2 regions of the Flavobacterium sp. K77 genome follow, and region 2 is predicted to be linked to the other one. Evidence: riboswitches for the same ligand, from Rfam matches in the RefSeq annotation. Region 2 holds a riboswitch; the other holds the start of a gene.
What was found. Region 2 has a riboswitch for S-adenosylmethionine ahead of L1S34_RS04255 (hypothetical protein). Riboswitches for the same ligand answer to the same signal wherever they lie in the genome.

Region 1 (7,705 bases), on a different contig from region 2:
ATTTACCTCTGAAAAAATCAGAGAAATTCAAGAAATCTACCGTATTTTGTATCAAAAGAATTACAATGTAACGCAAGCATTAGGGATCATTGAGGCAGAAATGGAAGCGACTCCAGAACGAGATGAAATTATCGATTTTATTCGAAATTCATCAAGAGGAGTAATGAAAGGCTACTCAGGAAATTATTAAAAATAGAAACAAATATAAACCGCTATTACATTTAAAATAATAGCTAAACATACCAAAATGGCAACTACATCAGATATTAAAAACGGATTGTGCATTAAATACAACAACGATATTTATAAAATTATCGAATTTTTACACGTAAAACCAGGTAAAGGTCCTGCGTTTGTGAGAACTAAATTAAGAAGTTTGACTAACGGGAAAGTATTAGATAATACATTTTCTGCAGGTCATAAAATTGATGAAGTTCGTGTAGAAAATCATAAATTTCAATTTTTGTATCCAGAGGGAGAGCAATTTCACTTCATGAATACAGAAACTTTTGAGCAAATTTCATTGAACAAAAACATTTTAGACTCACCAGATTTACTAAAAGAAGGTGAGAATGTAATGGTAAGTATCAATACCGAAACTGATTTACCTTTATCCGTTGATATGCCAGCTTCAGTAGTTTTAGAAGTAACTTACGCAGAGCCAGGAATTAAAGGAAATACGGCAACGAATGCTACTAAATCTGCAACTGTCGAAACAGGTGCTACTGTAAATGTACCTTTGTTTATCAACGAAGGTGACAAAATTAAAATTGAGACAGCTACGGGTTCTTACATGGAGCGTGTAAAAGAGTAATTAATTTAGGTTTTCTATTTTTTGAAACAAATTTCAAGTTTGATCAAAATAGAAAACCTAATTTGCTTTTTATTAAAGATATATTAGATGAAATTCGAAAAAGTTTACGCTCTACAAGATATAGCCGCAATTATTGGTTGTGAGTATGTTGGTGATGCCAATTTTCCGGTGCAAGGTATGAATGAAATTCATGTCGTTACACCAGGAGATATAGTATTTGTGGACCATCCAAAGTACTATGACAAAGCTTTGCAATCGGCCGCTACAATTGTTTTAATCAATAAAAAAGTAGACTGTCCAGAGGGCAAAGCACTTTTGCTTTCTGATGATCCTTTTCGAGATTTTAATGTATTGACAAAGCATTTTAAACCCTTTCAGGCAACTAATTCTGCTATTGCTCCTTCTGTAAAAATTGGAGAAGGAACTGTAATACAACCCAATTGTTTCATAGGGAATCAAGTTGTAATTGGCAAAAATTGTTTAATTCATCCCAACGTCACTATTTACGACCATACTATAATTGGTGACAATGTGATTATTCATGCAGGAACCATTTTGGGAGCCGATGCTTTTTATTACAAAAAACGTTCAGAAGGTTTTGACCAATTAATCTCCGGAGGTCGCGTTGTGATTGAGGATAATGTTGGTATCGGCGCTTTGTGTACCATTGATAAAGGTGTAACGGGTGATACAACTATTGGCGCAGGCTCAAAGTTAGATAACCAAGTACACGTTGGACACGACACTGTTATTGGTAAAAAATGTTTGATTGCTTCGCAAACCGGAATTGCGGGATGTGTTGTCATTGAAGATGAAGTTACTATTTGGGGACAAGTAGGAACTACCAGCGGGATTACCATAGGCGCAAAAGCTGTAATTATGGGGCAAACGGGAGTTACCAAATCGGTTGAAGGTGGGAAATCCTATTTTGGTACACCAATTGAAGAATCCAGAGAGAAATTGAAACAATTAGCTCACATTAAAAAGATTCCAGAAATTTTAAATAAACTAAAATAATATGTCTGTAAAAGAGATAGTTCAAAAGTTTTATAAGTCGGATGCCTTAATTGATAGTGCGGTCATCAAAGATTTTCTTCACCCAGAAGTGGTAGTGGAGTGGAATAGTAGTAAAGGTTTTGTTGAGCTAGATTACAATGCATTGGTTCAATTATCCGATGAATTAAGTAAAGCTTACGTGCGTTCAAAGGTGCGCATTAGCCATATCTTAGCAGAGAATGATCTGGTGTCTTTACGCTACTCCCATTTTGTAAAAACTATTGAAAATCCTAGAGAGGAGATGTTATTAGCTCATTTTAATGTTATTTGGCAAATTAAAGACAACAAATTATTTCGTGGCTATCAAATGAGTCAATTATCCTAATTTTAGTATCAAAAAACTGCCGAAGCACTAGTAATTAGTGATTACTATTTTATACTTTTGCATAACCATTTTAAAAACTACATAAAAAATATATCATGAGTGTTTTAGTTAATAAAGATTCCAAAATAATTGTTCAAGGTTTTACTGGAAGCGAAGGTACATTCCACGCTTCTCAAATGATTGAATACGGTACAAACGTTGTAGGTGGTGTTACTCCAGGAAAAGGAGGAACAAGTCATTTAGATCGTCCGGTATTTAATACTGTAAAAGATGCTGTTGATCAAGCAGGTGCTGATACAAGTATCATTTTTGTACCACCAGCTTTTGCTGCTGATGCTATTATGGAAGCTGCTGATGCTGGTATTAAAGTAATCATTGCAATTACTGAAGGAATTCCAGTTTCAGATATGATTAAAGCTAATTCTTATGTAAAAGAAAGAAATGCAAGATTAATTGGTCCTAACTGCCCAGGTGTAATTACTCCAGGTGAAGCTAAAGTGGGAATCATGCCAGGTTTTGTGTTTAAAAAAGGTACTGTTGGTATCGTATCTAAATCAGGTACTTTAACTTACGAAGCCGCTGACCAAGTTGTAAAACAAGGATTAGGAATCACTACTGCAATTGGTATTGGTGGAGACCCAATCATTGGAACTACTACAAAAGAAGCAGTTGAATTGTTAATGAATGATCCTGAGACAGAATTAATCATTATGATTGGTGAAATTGGAGGTCAATTAGAAGCTGATGCTGCTAAATGGATAAAAGCGGATGGAAACCGCAAGCCAGTTGTTGGATTCATTGCTGGAGAAACTGCTCCTGCAGGAAGAACAATGGGTCATGCTGGTGCAATTGTTGGAGGATCTGACGATACAGCTGCTGCTAAAAAGCAAATCATGAGAGACAACGGAATTCACGTTGTTGATTCACCAGCTGAAATTGGTAAAAAAGTAAAAGAAATTTTAGGATAATGACCTAAAATATTAATATTATAAAGCCTCACATTTTGTGGGGCTTTTTTTGTTGTAAATTAAATTAAAGAAATATCTTTGCACTTTATTTAAAAAATCTTACATCCAAGGTTTTTTTTTAATAAAAACAAAACACACGAATAGTTTTCAGTGAGCCTCACGATTTTGTGAGATCTTTTTTTGTGAAAATCTATTCCATTAAAAATAACATATATGTACAAAGAATTAGAAAAATTCACGGTTACCAATCAATTTTTATTCAATGCTGAGGATAGTTTAGAGCAAGTTTGTAATGCTTCTGAGGGATCTGGCATATTTTTAGTTTACGCTGTAGGTGACGAGAAAGAATTAATTATGGTGGGTTCAACTGGGACTGTTCAAAATAACGGCGCTTTGAAAATAAAAAATGGCGGTTTATTCGATAAAATTGTAGAAGGTCACCAATTTGCAAAAACAGGAAGAAAATATTCTTGGCCAGCTCAAATGAAAAAAGAAGTTATATCTGCTCTTGAAGTAGTTTGGTATGAGACTTTTAACAATGAAGTGAAATCAATTCCAACTGCTGTAGAAGGTCAAGTATTACAATCATTTTTGGATGAAAACGGAACGCTGCCTAGATGGAATGTTGCTTTCTAATAAATTTCCTTAAAAAATTGAAAGTCCCCAATTAAAGTTGGGGACTTTTTTATTTAAAAGGATTCGACCATTTTGGATCGGTATATACATTAGAGCCTGATAGGGTTTTTATGAAAGCAATCAATGCATCTACTTCGGTGGCTGTCAAATTCAATTTTTGTCCAGATCCGTTTGGACGCAATCTCGGATCTAAATTGGTATTGCCAGGAGCAATTGTAATAGTGCCATAATGGCCAATCACATTTTGCAAAGTAGCTAGATTAGCTGTGTGCATAAATGCTCCATTGGTACTTCCATCTTTTTTGACAGCGTCTCGCAAGGTCGGGGATCTAGTATTTGTAAGATCAATACCATTTGAATTTAGTATTCCAATAATTCCGTTATTACGACTATTGGGGTCAATACTAAATTCAGGTGCTTGATGGCATCCTGCGCAACCTAATCCTCCAGCAGTTCTACTACCACTTGAATCAAATACCGGTGGTGTTAAAAACAGATTTTTTCCTTGATTTTCTTGTACTGTAAAGTTTGGAAAAAGTTGATTTTCAGTAGCTACAAGTGCGCGACCTGTATCATATTTTGCATCGAATGATTGAATGCTTCTAATAAATTGCGCTAAAGCCAATTGAATTTTGTTTTCAGTAATATCTTCTGAACCATAAACAAACTTGAACAATTCTTTATAATATCCGATGTTTTGAAGTTTACTCGTCAGTGTATTAAAATTACCATCGCCCAAAGTACCGCTAAAACCCATTTCAATATGATCTTGAATTGGTTGTGTTGTTTGATTTTCTAAATTACTTGCTCGTTCATTCCAGAAAAATTTACTTTCATTATTAAAACGAGTATTTATCAATCTCATGCTATGTCTACTCGTTAATCCGTTTACACCAGTACTTGCTTGTGCAACATCTCCAAATGCATTGGCTTGAACGTGACAACTTGAACATGAAACTGTATTTGTAGCTGAAAGATTTTTGTCATAAAATAAAACACGTCCCAATGTCGCTCCTTTGTCTGTAATAGGATTGCTTGTTGTATTGTCCTTTGTGATATAAGCAGGTACTACTTGATTAGCATAATTGTCTAATTGACTTAAATTTATTTTCCCTTCAAAGCTTGCTTTTATATTGGGGTAAGCTTCAATTGCAATATAATCAGTTGCGTCGTTAGTATTGCTGCAACTAGCTGTTAAAATACTAGCAGCAATAAATAAGCTATGTTTAAGTAATTTCATTATTTTGTGTTTATAAACTTGATTGTTTTACTATTCAAACCTTTAAAAATGATTTATTATTTAGATTAGACTATCCATGATAAAAATAGTTTAATTTAAATAAATACTTATTTATTATCATAAATTATTGATAATTAAAATTTATTATCTAATATTATTTGCAAAATATTAATAGAAGTATTTTGCTTTTTTAGTGGAAAGTTTGATATTTTTTACCGTTTGCTTAATTATTCGCAAAAAATCAATTACTTTTGCACCCGTTATCACGAATCCTGTAAAGGGATAGCAACCTGCAACAACAAGCAAGGTGCTAAAACGATAAGCCAAATCCTTTGGAAAAAATGTTGTTTACATTCCCAATACCAGCTTTGTTTTTCGTCATAACACTTAATTTAAAATTATTTTTATGACAAATTTTACTAAGGAATCCGGAAATCCGTATGCTTTGATTCCGCTATTTATTTTTATTTTTACTTTTTTGGGTGCTGGTATTTTACTAGATGATTTTTATGCGTTTCCTTCACCAGTAGCAGTATTAGTAGGTATTATTGCTGCATTCATTTTATTTAAAACATCAACTGATGATAAAGTAGATACTTTAATTGCTGGTTGTGGTGATAGTAAAATCATGACAATGTGTTTGATTTATTTGTTTGCTGGTGCTTTTGCCGTGGTGAGTAAAGCCATGGGTGGTGTAGATGCAGTAGTAAATTTAGGGATTAGTACTATTGATGTGGCTTATTTTCCGTTAGGAATTTTCTTGATTGCCTCGTTTTTATCTACTGCTACAGGAACTTCTGTTGGGGCTATTGTAGCAATTGGACCAATTGCGATATCTCTCGCTGATAAAAGTGGTGCTTCTATGCCATTAATTGCTGGCGCTTTATTAGGTGGTTCTATGTTAGGAGATAATTTATCAATGATATCAGACACGACAATAGCCGCTACACAATCTCTTGGTTGTGATTTGAAAGATAAATTTAAGATCAACTTGTTTATTGCACTTCCGGCGGCCATTGTAACTATTTTAATTTTCTTTTATTTGGGTTTTAATTCAGATGTTGTTGCTGTAGATATCGCTAAAAATGATTACTCTTTGTGGGCTATTTTGCCTTATGTTTTAGTAATCGTTCTTGCCGTTGTGGGTGTCAATGTATTTTACACATTATTGCTAGGAACTATAATTGCAGGTTTGATAGGTTTTTACAATGACTCATTTACGGTAATGGAATTTACCCAGAAAATTTATGAAGGCTTTACTAGTATGACCGATATCTTTTTGCTATCTATGCTTACAGGAGGATTAGCTGCTATGGTTGATAAGGCTGGAGGTATTACTTGGGTTTTAAACCAAATCAAAAAAAGAATCAAAAGTAAAAAATCAGCACAAACTGGAATTGGAGTGTTGGTAGGATTTGCCAATTTAGCTATTGCCAATAATACTGTTTCTATTGTAATTACAGGGCCTATTGCAAAGGAAATTAACGATGAATACGGATTGAGCGCTAAAAAATCGGCCACTATTTTAGATATTTTTTCTTGTGTCATTCAGGGAATATTGCCTTATGGAGCTCAAATTTTGTTGATACTGAATTATGCCAATGGCAAATTAGATTTTCTTGATATTTTGAGTAATGCATGGTATCATTTATTTTTACTTGTGTTTACATTGATTGCTATTTATGCTGCTTTTTGGGATAAACTAGCCTACCGTTTTTTGAAGGTATAATTGTAAAAATTATTGTTCATAATCAAGCCTAAATTTTTTTTAAAAAAGGAAATAGTATATATTTGGCAAGTCGTTTTTAGCCCTGATAGCAACGGAAATCCTTTTGGGTACGCGACAGCGGATCTAAAAGATTGCAGTGAATAGCAGGAATAGCTTCGAAAAAAAAATAACTAATTTTTGATTATGAAATTACTAGAAGGAAAAGTTGCCATTATAACAGGCGCAAGTCGCGGAATTGGGAAAGGAATTGCAGAAGTTTTTGCAAAACATGGCGCTAACGTTGCGTTTACATACAGTTCATCAGTTGAGTCGGCAATGGCTTTGGAGAACGAATTGAATGCATTGGGCATTAAAGCTAAAGGATACCAATCAAACGCAGCGGATTTTAATGAAGCACAAACGTTTGTGGATTCAGTTTTGGCTGATTTTGGAACAGTTGATGTATTGATTAACAACGCCGGAATTACAAAAGATAATTTGTTGATGCGTATGTCTGAAGAGGATTTTGACAACGTTATGGATGTGAACTTGAAATCGGTTTTTAACATGACAAAAGCCATTCAACGTACCTTTTTAAAGCAACGTGCAGGATCAATTATTAATATGAGTTCAGTGGTTGGTGTGAAAGGTAACGCAGGACAAACGAACTATGCGGCTTCAAAAGCAGGTGTAATTGGTTTTTCGAAATCAGTTGCTTTAGAATTAGGTTCAAGAAATATTCGTTGTAACGTAATTGCGCCTGGATTTATTGAAACTGAAATGACTGCAAAGTTAAACGAAGATGTTGTAAAAGGTTGGAGAGATGGAATTCCGTTGAAAAGAGGTGGTTCTACTGAAGATGTAGCTAATGCATGTTTGTTTTTTGCATCGGATATGAGTGCTTATGTTACCGGTCAGGTACTTAATGTATGTGGCGGAATGTTGACTTAAAATGTCA
Region 2 (7,705 bases):
TTTCTTCATATTATGTGGTGCTGCTGGAACAGGAAAAACATCTATTACCACAGCACTTATTGGTTATTTGAACTCAAAAGCTGTTAATTACAAAATTGCAGCTCCAACGGGCAGAGCAGCTCGAATTCTGGGTCGTAAATCTAAAACGGTAAACAGCACCATTCATTCTTTAATTTACAATACTAAGCCAAATCCTGAAACGGGTGAAGTAATATTTGAATTAAAAGAAAACACCATTAAAGAGACCACAATATACATCATTGATGAAGCATCAATAGTGTCATCAACTGTAAACAGAACAGAAGGGAGCATGTTCACATCTAAAAACTCATTGCTAAGTGATTTAATAATTTTTATTAAAAATGGAAATCCTGAAAACAAGATTGTTTTCCTTGGCGATAAAAACCAATTGCCTCCAGTTAATGAAACAGACTCAAAAGCCCTTTGTTTGGAATACCTTAAAGCAAAATTTCAATTAAATGGAACTGCCCATTTGCTTACAGAAGTAAAACGTCAAGAAGACGGAAGTTATATTCTCAAAAATGCAGTTTCCATTAGAGAAAGGATTAATGCAAATTTTGAGAAGGTTACGCTAGAAGGAGTAGAAAAACAAACTATTTCACAAGCATCATCAGCATATATAAAAGAATATCTAAATAATGGTTTTGAAAGCATAGTTTCAATTGGAGCAACCCATAAAATGAATAAAATGTTCAATAATGTGGTCCGTGAAAAATTGTTTGGAAGTAAAATCAAAACATTGACAAAAAATGACCTTTTACTAGTAACAAGTACCTGGAGAAGAAATGACTTTCAATTATACAGCGGTGATCATGTTACAGTTTTAGAAGTAAACACCTGTGATGTAGAGCAAGTAGCTGGTTTACATTTTGTTCCAGTAAAACTATTGTCAAAGTCAATAAAGGGAGTAGACGAAATTATAGAAGACTATGTATTGCTAGAGAGTATTCTAAATCCGGAAGGACTAAGATTAGAACAAGAAAATAGATTACGACACGAACGATTTACAAAAAATAAAGTGTATCGTGAAAGTGGTAATGCTGCTGATGATCGTTATATTGGTGCCATTCGAGCAACCTATGGTCATTCCATTACCTGTAACAAAGCACAAGGTGGCGAATGGGATAAAGTATTTTTGAATTCATTTTTTATACCTTCTTTAAAATATCAATATACAGCTGTCACCAGAGCCAAATCGAATCTTGTGCTTTATTGATTCGTAACTATTTGGGACAAAAAAATCATTTTAATTATAATCGCTTTCAAATAAAATTATGATGATAACGGCAACTCTTATACAAATTCTTCCTATCCAAATTGGAATGAGTAAAAATGGGCAGTGGCGTAAGCAAGACATAATTGTCGAAACAAACGGGCAGTACCCAAAAAAAATATGTGTGAGTATTTGGGGAGATAAGATAATTGAAAACCAACTTCAAATTGGTAATTCTCTAGCCATATCATACGAGTTAGAAAGCAGAGAATACAATGGTAAATGGTATACCGATGTAAAAGCTTTTAAAATAGAAGTTGTAAATAATCCTTTGACAATTACACCCAATAGCAGCTATGAAAACACAGTGGATCTACCAGAAGACGATGAAGATCTGCCTTTTTAAGGAATGTCAGTCTAAATTAGTTATTAAATTCCTCAATAAAAATACAACATGGATTCAAACACAAAAGATATCATTCAAAATCATCTTTATTGGATAGAAAATGGATTTACTAAAGATGATATAAGTAAAACACATAGTTTAGTTACTAATGGAGATCCCTTCCAAAATGTAACGATGAAAAAATTGCAGAAGAAAATGGGTGGCCAAATTAATTACAAAGACACTTTGCTATCTTCTGATTATGAGAAATTAACATTTCTATATTTGAATTACTCAGAGCACATGCTCGATTTGTCTTTCTTGAAATATTGCGTAAACTTGGAAGAAATTAAATTTGGCAATCAAAAACTTAAAAACCTTAGTGCTTTAGCAAATCTTGAAACTCTCAGAATTATTGACGCAAGTTGCAATGAAATTGAAAATATTGATATGCTTTATGCATTCAAAAATTTGGAAAAACTCAATCTGGAATACAATCCAATTTTATCATTGAAATCGATAGCACATCTTAATCAACTAAAGGAAGTTAAAATTGATGAAATTAGCGATGAAAAGTTTGTCTTTCAAATACTTAAAAGCAATAAAACTTTTTCAATTGACTATATTATCAAAGGGGATATTTTAGATTTTGGAAATTTTATATTTCCTAAATATCATATTGGATTTTCTATGAAAGAAGATTCTATTTCAATATTTTTAACAGGAATGAATGATAATTACAAATATTGTTATTCAGAAGAGGATCCAACCGATTTTCCTGAAAAATTAGTATCTCAAACCGATTTCTATGAAAGGCACCTCAATAAAATTAAGCAGGATATAACGCAAAGATTAGAAATTATTTTGGAAGAAAAAATTCAGATAAATGATGCTCAATTGTACTTTAGTAGAGAAGAATATTCCTTTGAATACACACATTTTTTTGGATAGTGCGTACTGCGTTTTCATCTAAATGGTTATTGAAATGACGACATTAATTTGTAGTTATTACATTTTTTTCAAATCTTAGTTAACAATGGGCAACTATACAAAATACATAATATTAAGTCATCTAATTTGGAGAGAAAAAGGGATAACAGAGGAATAGATTTGTAATTCTTATCGAAAGTTTAAGGATATAGATATTTTTTCTAGTGTGAACATACAGCAAATCCAAGGAAACATCGGATATCAAATAAATTACAAAACAAATAAAGAAAAAAGTTTCAGACCGTTTAGAATTAATTGTGGAGGGAACAATAATCTTTAATTGTAAAAATTGCTATACTTTTGGTTATTCTTACCATTTGAATTATGTTCATAAACTATAATTCTAGCTTTAGTTTTTGGGTAAATCGTTGAAACCTCACTACGTTGAGGGCTAGATATTGTGCCCTAATAATTACAAATTAAATTTTTAGAAAATTCACCGAGTTACCGATTTAGTGGCTGAATTTTAAAATAAAATGATAACTAATCTATAATTTCAAATATTAAAATCAAATGGGAAATATAATAAAATCAAAATGCCAGTCATGTGGTTTTTCTAATGAGTTCAGATTTGGGGGTGGCAGATTTAATTATCTAACCAATTGTCCAGTTCCAGCAATTAATAAGGAAACCTTAGAGTTTGAAAACATAAATTATTTAGCAAACAAAAATTCAGAAAAATATCTATTCTATACTGATGATGTGTTAAAAGGAAATAATCTCGATTATAATACTATCAATAACTTTGATTTAAAATTAAATATGGTCAATAATTATTGTCCTAATTGCAAGGAAAAAGCACTAGACTTTCGAGTAACAATGTTTGTCGATTAAAACAAGTAATTAAAATAGCTTTAGATCTAGGAATTTTAAATTTTAATATCTATGACACCCGAACAACTAAGATTAATTCAAAAGCTTGCAGAATTAGGCGATGTTACCAATGTAAAAAAAGCTGCGTCAAAACTTATAAATGCTATTTCAGAAATGAATATTAAAGCCATAGAGTTAATTTTAGAGGACAAGATTACGTATCAAGATACTACCAAAACTATTTTCCTTCAAAAATTGCAAGAAATCTTCAAGGAATTCCAAAAGAAGGACAATAAGCTACTTGCTTATGAGGGTAAATGTAATTCTGATGAATGTATTAATAAAAATAAAACAGGAATTGCCTTTGTTGGCAATAAATCAGGTCGCTATATCAATTTTATAATACAAGATGACGAGGTTTGTTCTGTAAAAGGCATTTACAACTGTTCTGATTTTTGCACAGATAAAAGAGTTATAGATGAAAATAAGAGACAATTAAGTTTTACTATTTATAATGATGAAAAAGTAACTTTTGTTCCTTCAGCTTCATATGACAATTTAAAAAACAAATCAATCACTGCTCTTAATGAAATGAGACAACTCAATGACAGTGAGATTTCAAAAGATAAAATAATCACTTGGATTAAGAGATATGAAGAATTATATGATTCTATCGATATGCTAAATAATTTTTACAAATATCATCATTCATTTTATTGGCTTTATGAGCATATCAATCAAATTTATCAATTCTTAATGATCGAAAATGAGGCTAAAATAGCGATTGACGAATTTAAATCAATTACTCTTGACAACGAAATAGATCTATTAAAATGGTTAGTAAAACAAGAACATTTGTATAATGATTTGATATTGTTGTTTGGTAACGTTGTATCTGAGGAAAGTTTAAAAACCGGCAAATGTGTTTTACATGAAGACTATACTGTTTACTTCAAAACAAGCATTTTACAAAACTGCATTGATTTGCAAGAGCTTTTAGATAAGTATTATTACCAAAAATTAAATAAATACAATACCCTTTCTCCAGCAGAACAAGAAGATCAAACACCTTTTGATGATGATTACGAAGAAACTTCATCATTGAAGTATCATTTACAATTAAGAGGTATTATCTAAGTTTATCTTAGTAGGTTGCTTAAAGCTTGCGGTTAATCCATTAAAAGCTAAACTTATGGGTAGAAAGGATCTACTTTTTTTATCCCATTCTTATTTCTGTAAAATACATAAATATAAAATGATTGCGACAATGGTACTAGTCTTTAGTGAGTTCATTTAATATTGTAAAATAATTCCTTGCGAGATGAAGTATTTCAAATTCAAATAAGTTTATTGAAAATTATAGATCGATATTATGACCTTAAAGATTTATGATTATTCACAATATTTGCTTGCGCAACTCAAAAATAATTTACAATATTTGTAAAGCATCAAGAATCCCGATTCATCGGGGTGCCAACCGATCAACTCACGACACGGTGGCTTAGTATGCGGAACAGTCGTTCAAATGTGTTGAGAAACCAAAATTCTTTATCGCATTTTGTCGACATAACACTAGTTTAAATTTAAATTGTTATGTTTATGAAAACATTATTTTTGAGTATTTCTGATGAAGCATCAGTAGCTCGTACTATGCCATCCTATTGCATTGATGTGGAGACTACCACTTTGGTAGTAAAAAATCTAATAAATGAATTGCCACAAACATCTTTTTTTCAAATCAAACATCAGCAGATAAACACCCTTTTCGATTTGATTGATTGTCCGCCATTTGAACTTTTGTATTTTGACGACAAAAAAGCACTCACAGGAAAAAGCTTTAGCATTCAAAACACAAAAGCACCATTTTTAGTCCAAACCCAAGCACGATTTGTGGCTTTGATCCCTCTTGGATTAAAATATATCCACATCCAAAAGTATGGGATTCAAAAAGAAGAAGGAAATTTTGCCCTTTCAACAACATTTTTGCCAACAGAAGAGCCTTATGCCAATGAAATTGCAGCTTGGACTTTGTCATTATTTGCTTTATCCAATGAAGAACTTATCGAACGTTTTAATAAGGAAATTGACAACAAAGGCTGGGTCACTGCTAGAGGATATTATTTGGATTGTCTCAAAACAGAAATTAGAAACCGACCTTTCAACAGCGATATCGTATTTGATTTTGATGCAAGCGGTAATGTAGTTGCTTTCAATTTAGGGCACAAAGTAGCGCTAGTAGATAATAAGTTACAAGCTATAAAAATATGAATAGCGTTTCATGCAAATCATTTAGGGCCCAAGTAACTATTGGTTTGAATATCGGATATACAACCGAAAGCATCTCAATTGAAACGGTAAAACACGAATTAGCTGCTGCTCAACAAGTAGTAAAAAAAGAGTTGAATGTGGTATTGAGTACTAAGATAAGAACGTGTGAAATTGTTTTCTTGGGCCAAGAAGAACCTTCTGTAGAACTAGAGTTTATTCAATATCCGAAATTTATCCAAGAAGAAGCTTTGCTAAAAAAAGCAATCCTAAAACTAACGGAATTGATGATGATGGCACTACAACAAAATAGAGTGGTAATTGTATTTAATGATGATACCATTATGCTTGAAAAATCAGAGGAAATCGATCCAAATATTGAAATATAAAGTAAATCATCAGTTGTAAAAAGATGAAAAAATTAATCTTGCACATTCCGCATTCATCCACGGAAATTCCAACAACAGAGGGATACTAACTACAAGACAAACATTTGAATCAAATTAATTGCAAAAATGAATATCAAAAAGTAAAAGCGACAGCACGAATTCAAAACCCTAAATTAATTTTTTATTGAAACAATTATGGATATAGAACATCACGACGCATTTCTAAACACAATTTATCGAGTTTTGAAGTCAGCTACTTTTGACATTAAAATCGATCAGTATCAGGAAGAATGTAACAAGTTTGAAAATTGGGCTTTCATTACGGCATGGAATCCACTACCCGACATTCTCTCAATTGAGAAAAATCAAAGTCGAAACAAAAAACTACAGCAAGACCTTGACATACTTGAACTAAAATATAGCCCAGCAATTGGAATATCCGAGGATGGTAACTGGTCCGAAGAAAGTTTTTTTATTGAAAATTGCGGCCTAAATAAAGCAAATGAACTAGCTGCCAAATATGGCCAACTAGCATTCGTATTTGGAGAAAAAGAACAAAAGGCAACCCTTCATTACACTAAATTTTAAATTATATCTCTTAACATTATAGTTTTATTTTCATAAAGACTAGTTTTCCAATTTTCGACTATTTCTTGATCCATTATATGATCTTATAAATATACTTGTAAAAACACTTGCCTGTAGTAACTTGGTGAAGCAAATTTTTTATATTTTGATTCGTAAATTCGAGCTTAGACAAGTCAAAATCAAATAAAAATATATCTCTAAAATGAAACTTATTATGGGGATAAATAGAGTCATGTAAATTTGAAATACATATTTCGTGGCTTCGGTACTTCGTACCTAATTTCTTTATTTGGTCTTAATTTTGATATTGCTCGAACGATTGAAATGTTATTATATCTCTTACTATCAGTGGTAAAACAACCGAATTCATCCCAGCTTGACACAGCGTTTTCTACATAACATTCACGATAAAATGCTGCAAGTTTACTGGTCATAAAATCTGGTTGAGACTCATAAATTGTAACTATTATACAATCTTTCAATTCTATTTCAAGACCATTATCATAGTAATATGAAGGGCATTCAGTAAAAACAAAACATGCATTATCTGGTTTATGAATAAAATATTCATAATTAAATCTTGACTTTTTGCATTTTGCAGACTTTGACCTACGTTCGTAATACCAATTTAAATGAAAAGATAAGCTACTTTTCTCTACTACATAACCGTCTACGTTTCTGATTTTAATATTAATTGCGTTTTTTTCTAACTCAGCGATCTCGCTGTTCGATTTATTTGTTTTCATAAAAAATGTGTTTGAATTAATTACCATATCAGAATTTCAACGAAAAGTTTAGTAAAAACGCGTTTTTATTTCATGAAATTAAACTATTCAGTTTAACACCGGATACTTCTTAGCTCGGTACTAATTGTGAAGCATTTGTTGGTAATACTCCAATTGAAATCTAGGAGTGGAACCATAACAAAAAAATTATTAGAATATAAAGGTATGACTATAAAGGTTGAGGATTCCTTAAACGCTTTATTAACAAACCATACACCTTTAGTGAAAATCTAAAATCTATGATTAAAAAAATAAA

Region 1: linked by a shared signal. The riboswitch ahead of L1S34_RS08305 (Na+/H+ antiporter NhaC family protein) and the one ahead of L1S34_RS04255 (hypothetical protein) in region 2 are both predicted to bind S-adenosylmethionine.

Annotation. Positions count from the first base shown of each region.
Region 1 covers NZ_JAKIHO010000003.1:240,540-248,244, reverse strand. The annotation lists gene lpxA (acyl-ACP--UDP-N-acetylglucosamine O-acyltransferase) at 1-190, shown strand, start outside; gene efp (elongation factor P) at 248-814, shown strand; gene L1S34_RS08330 (UDP-3-O-(3-hydroxymyristoyl)glucosamine N-acyltransferase) at 902-1,831, shown strand; gene L1S34_RS08325 (nuclear transport factor 2 family protein) at 1,833-2,195, shown strand; gene sucD (succinate--CoA ligase subunit alpha) at 2,291-3,163, shown strand; gene L1S34_RS08315 (hypothetical protein) at 3,377-3,799, shown strand; gene L1S34_RS08310 (cytochrome-c peroxidase) at 3,849-5,039, opposite strand; SAM-I-IV-variant riboswitch at 5,295-5,391, shown strand; gene L1S34_RS08305 (Na+/H+ antiporter NhaC family protein) at 5,446-6,768, shown strand; gene fabG (3-oxoacyl-[acyl-carrier-protein] reductase) at 6,952-7,698, shown strand.
Region 2 covers NZ_JAKIHO010000001.1:954,669-962,373, reverse strand. The annotation lists gene L1S34_RS04280 (ATP-dependent DNA helicase) at 1-1,237, shown strand, start outside; gene L1S34_RS04275 (DUF3127 domain-containing protein) at 1,296-1,640, shown strand; gene L1S34_RS04270 (hypothetical protein) at 1,689-2,570, shown strand; gene L1S34_RS04265 (hypothetical protein) at 3,123-3,443, shown strand; gene L1S34_RS04260 (hypothetical protein) at 3,495-4,559, shown strand; SAM-I-IV-variant riboswitch at 4,863-4,961, shown strand; gene L1S34_RS04255 (hypothetical protein) at 5,022-5,690, shown strand; gene L1S34_RS04250 (hypothetical protein) at 5,687-6,076, shown strand; gene L1S34_RS04245 (DUF3293 domain-containing protein) at 6,272-6,664, shown strand; gene L1S34_RS04240 (hypothetical protein) at 6,895-7,410, opposite strand.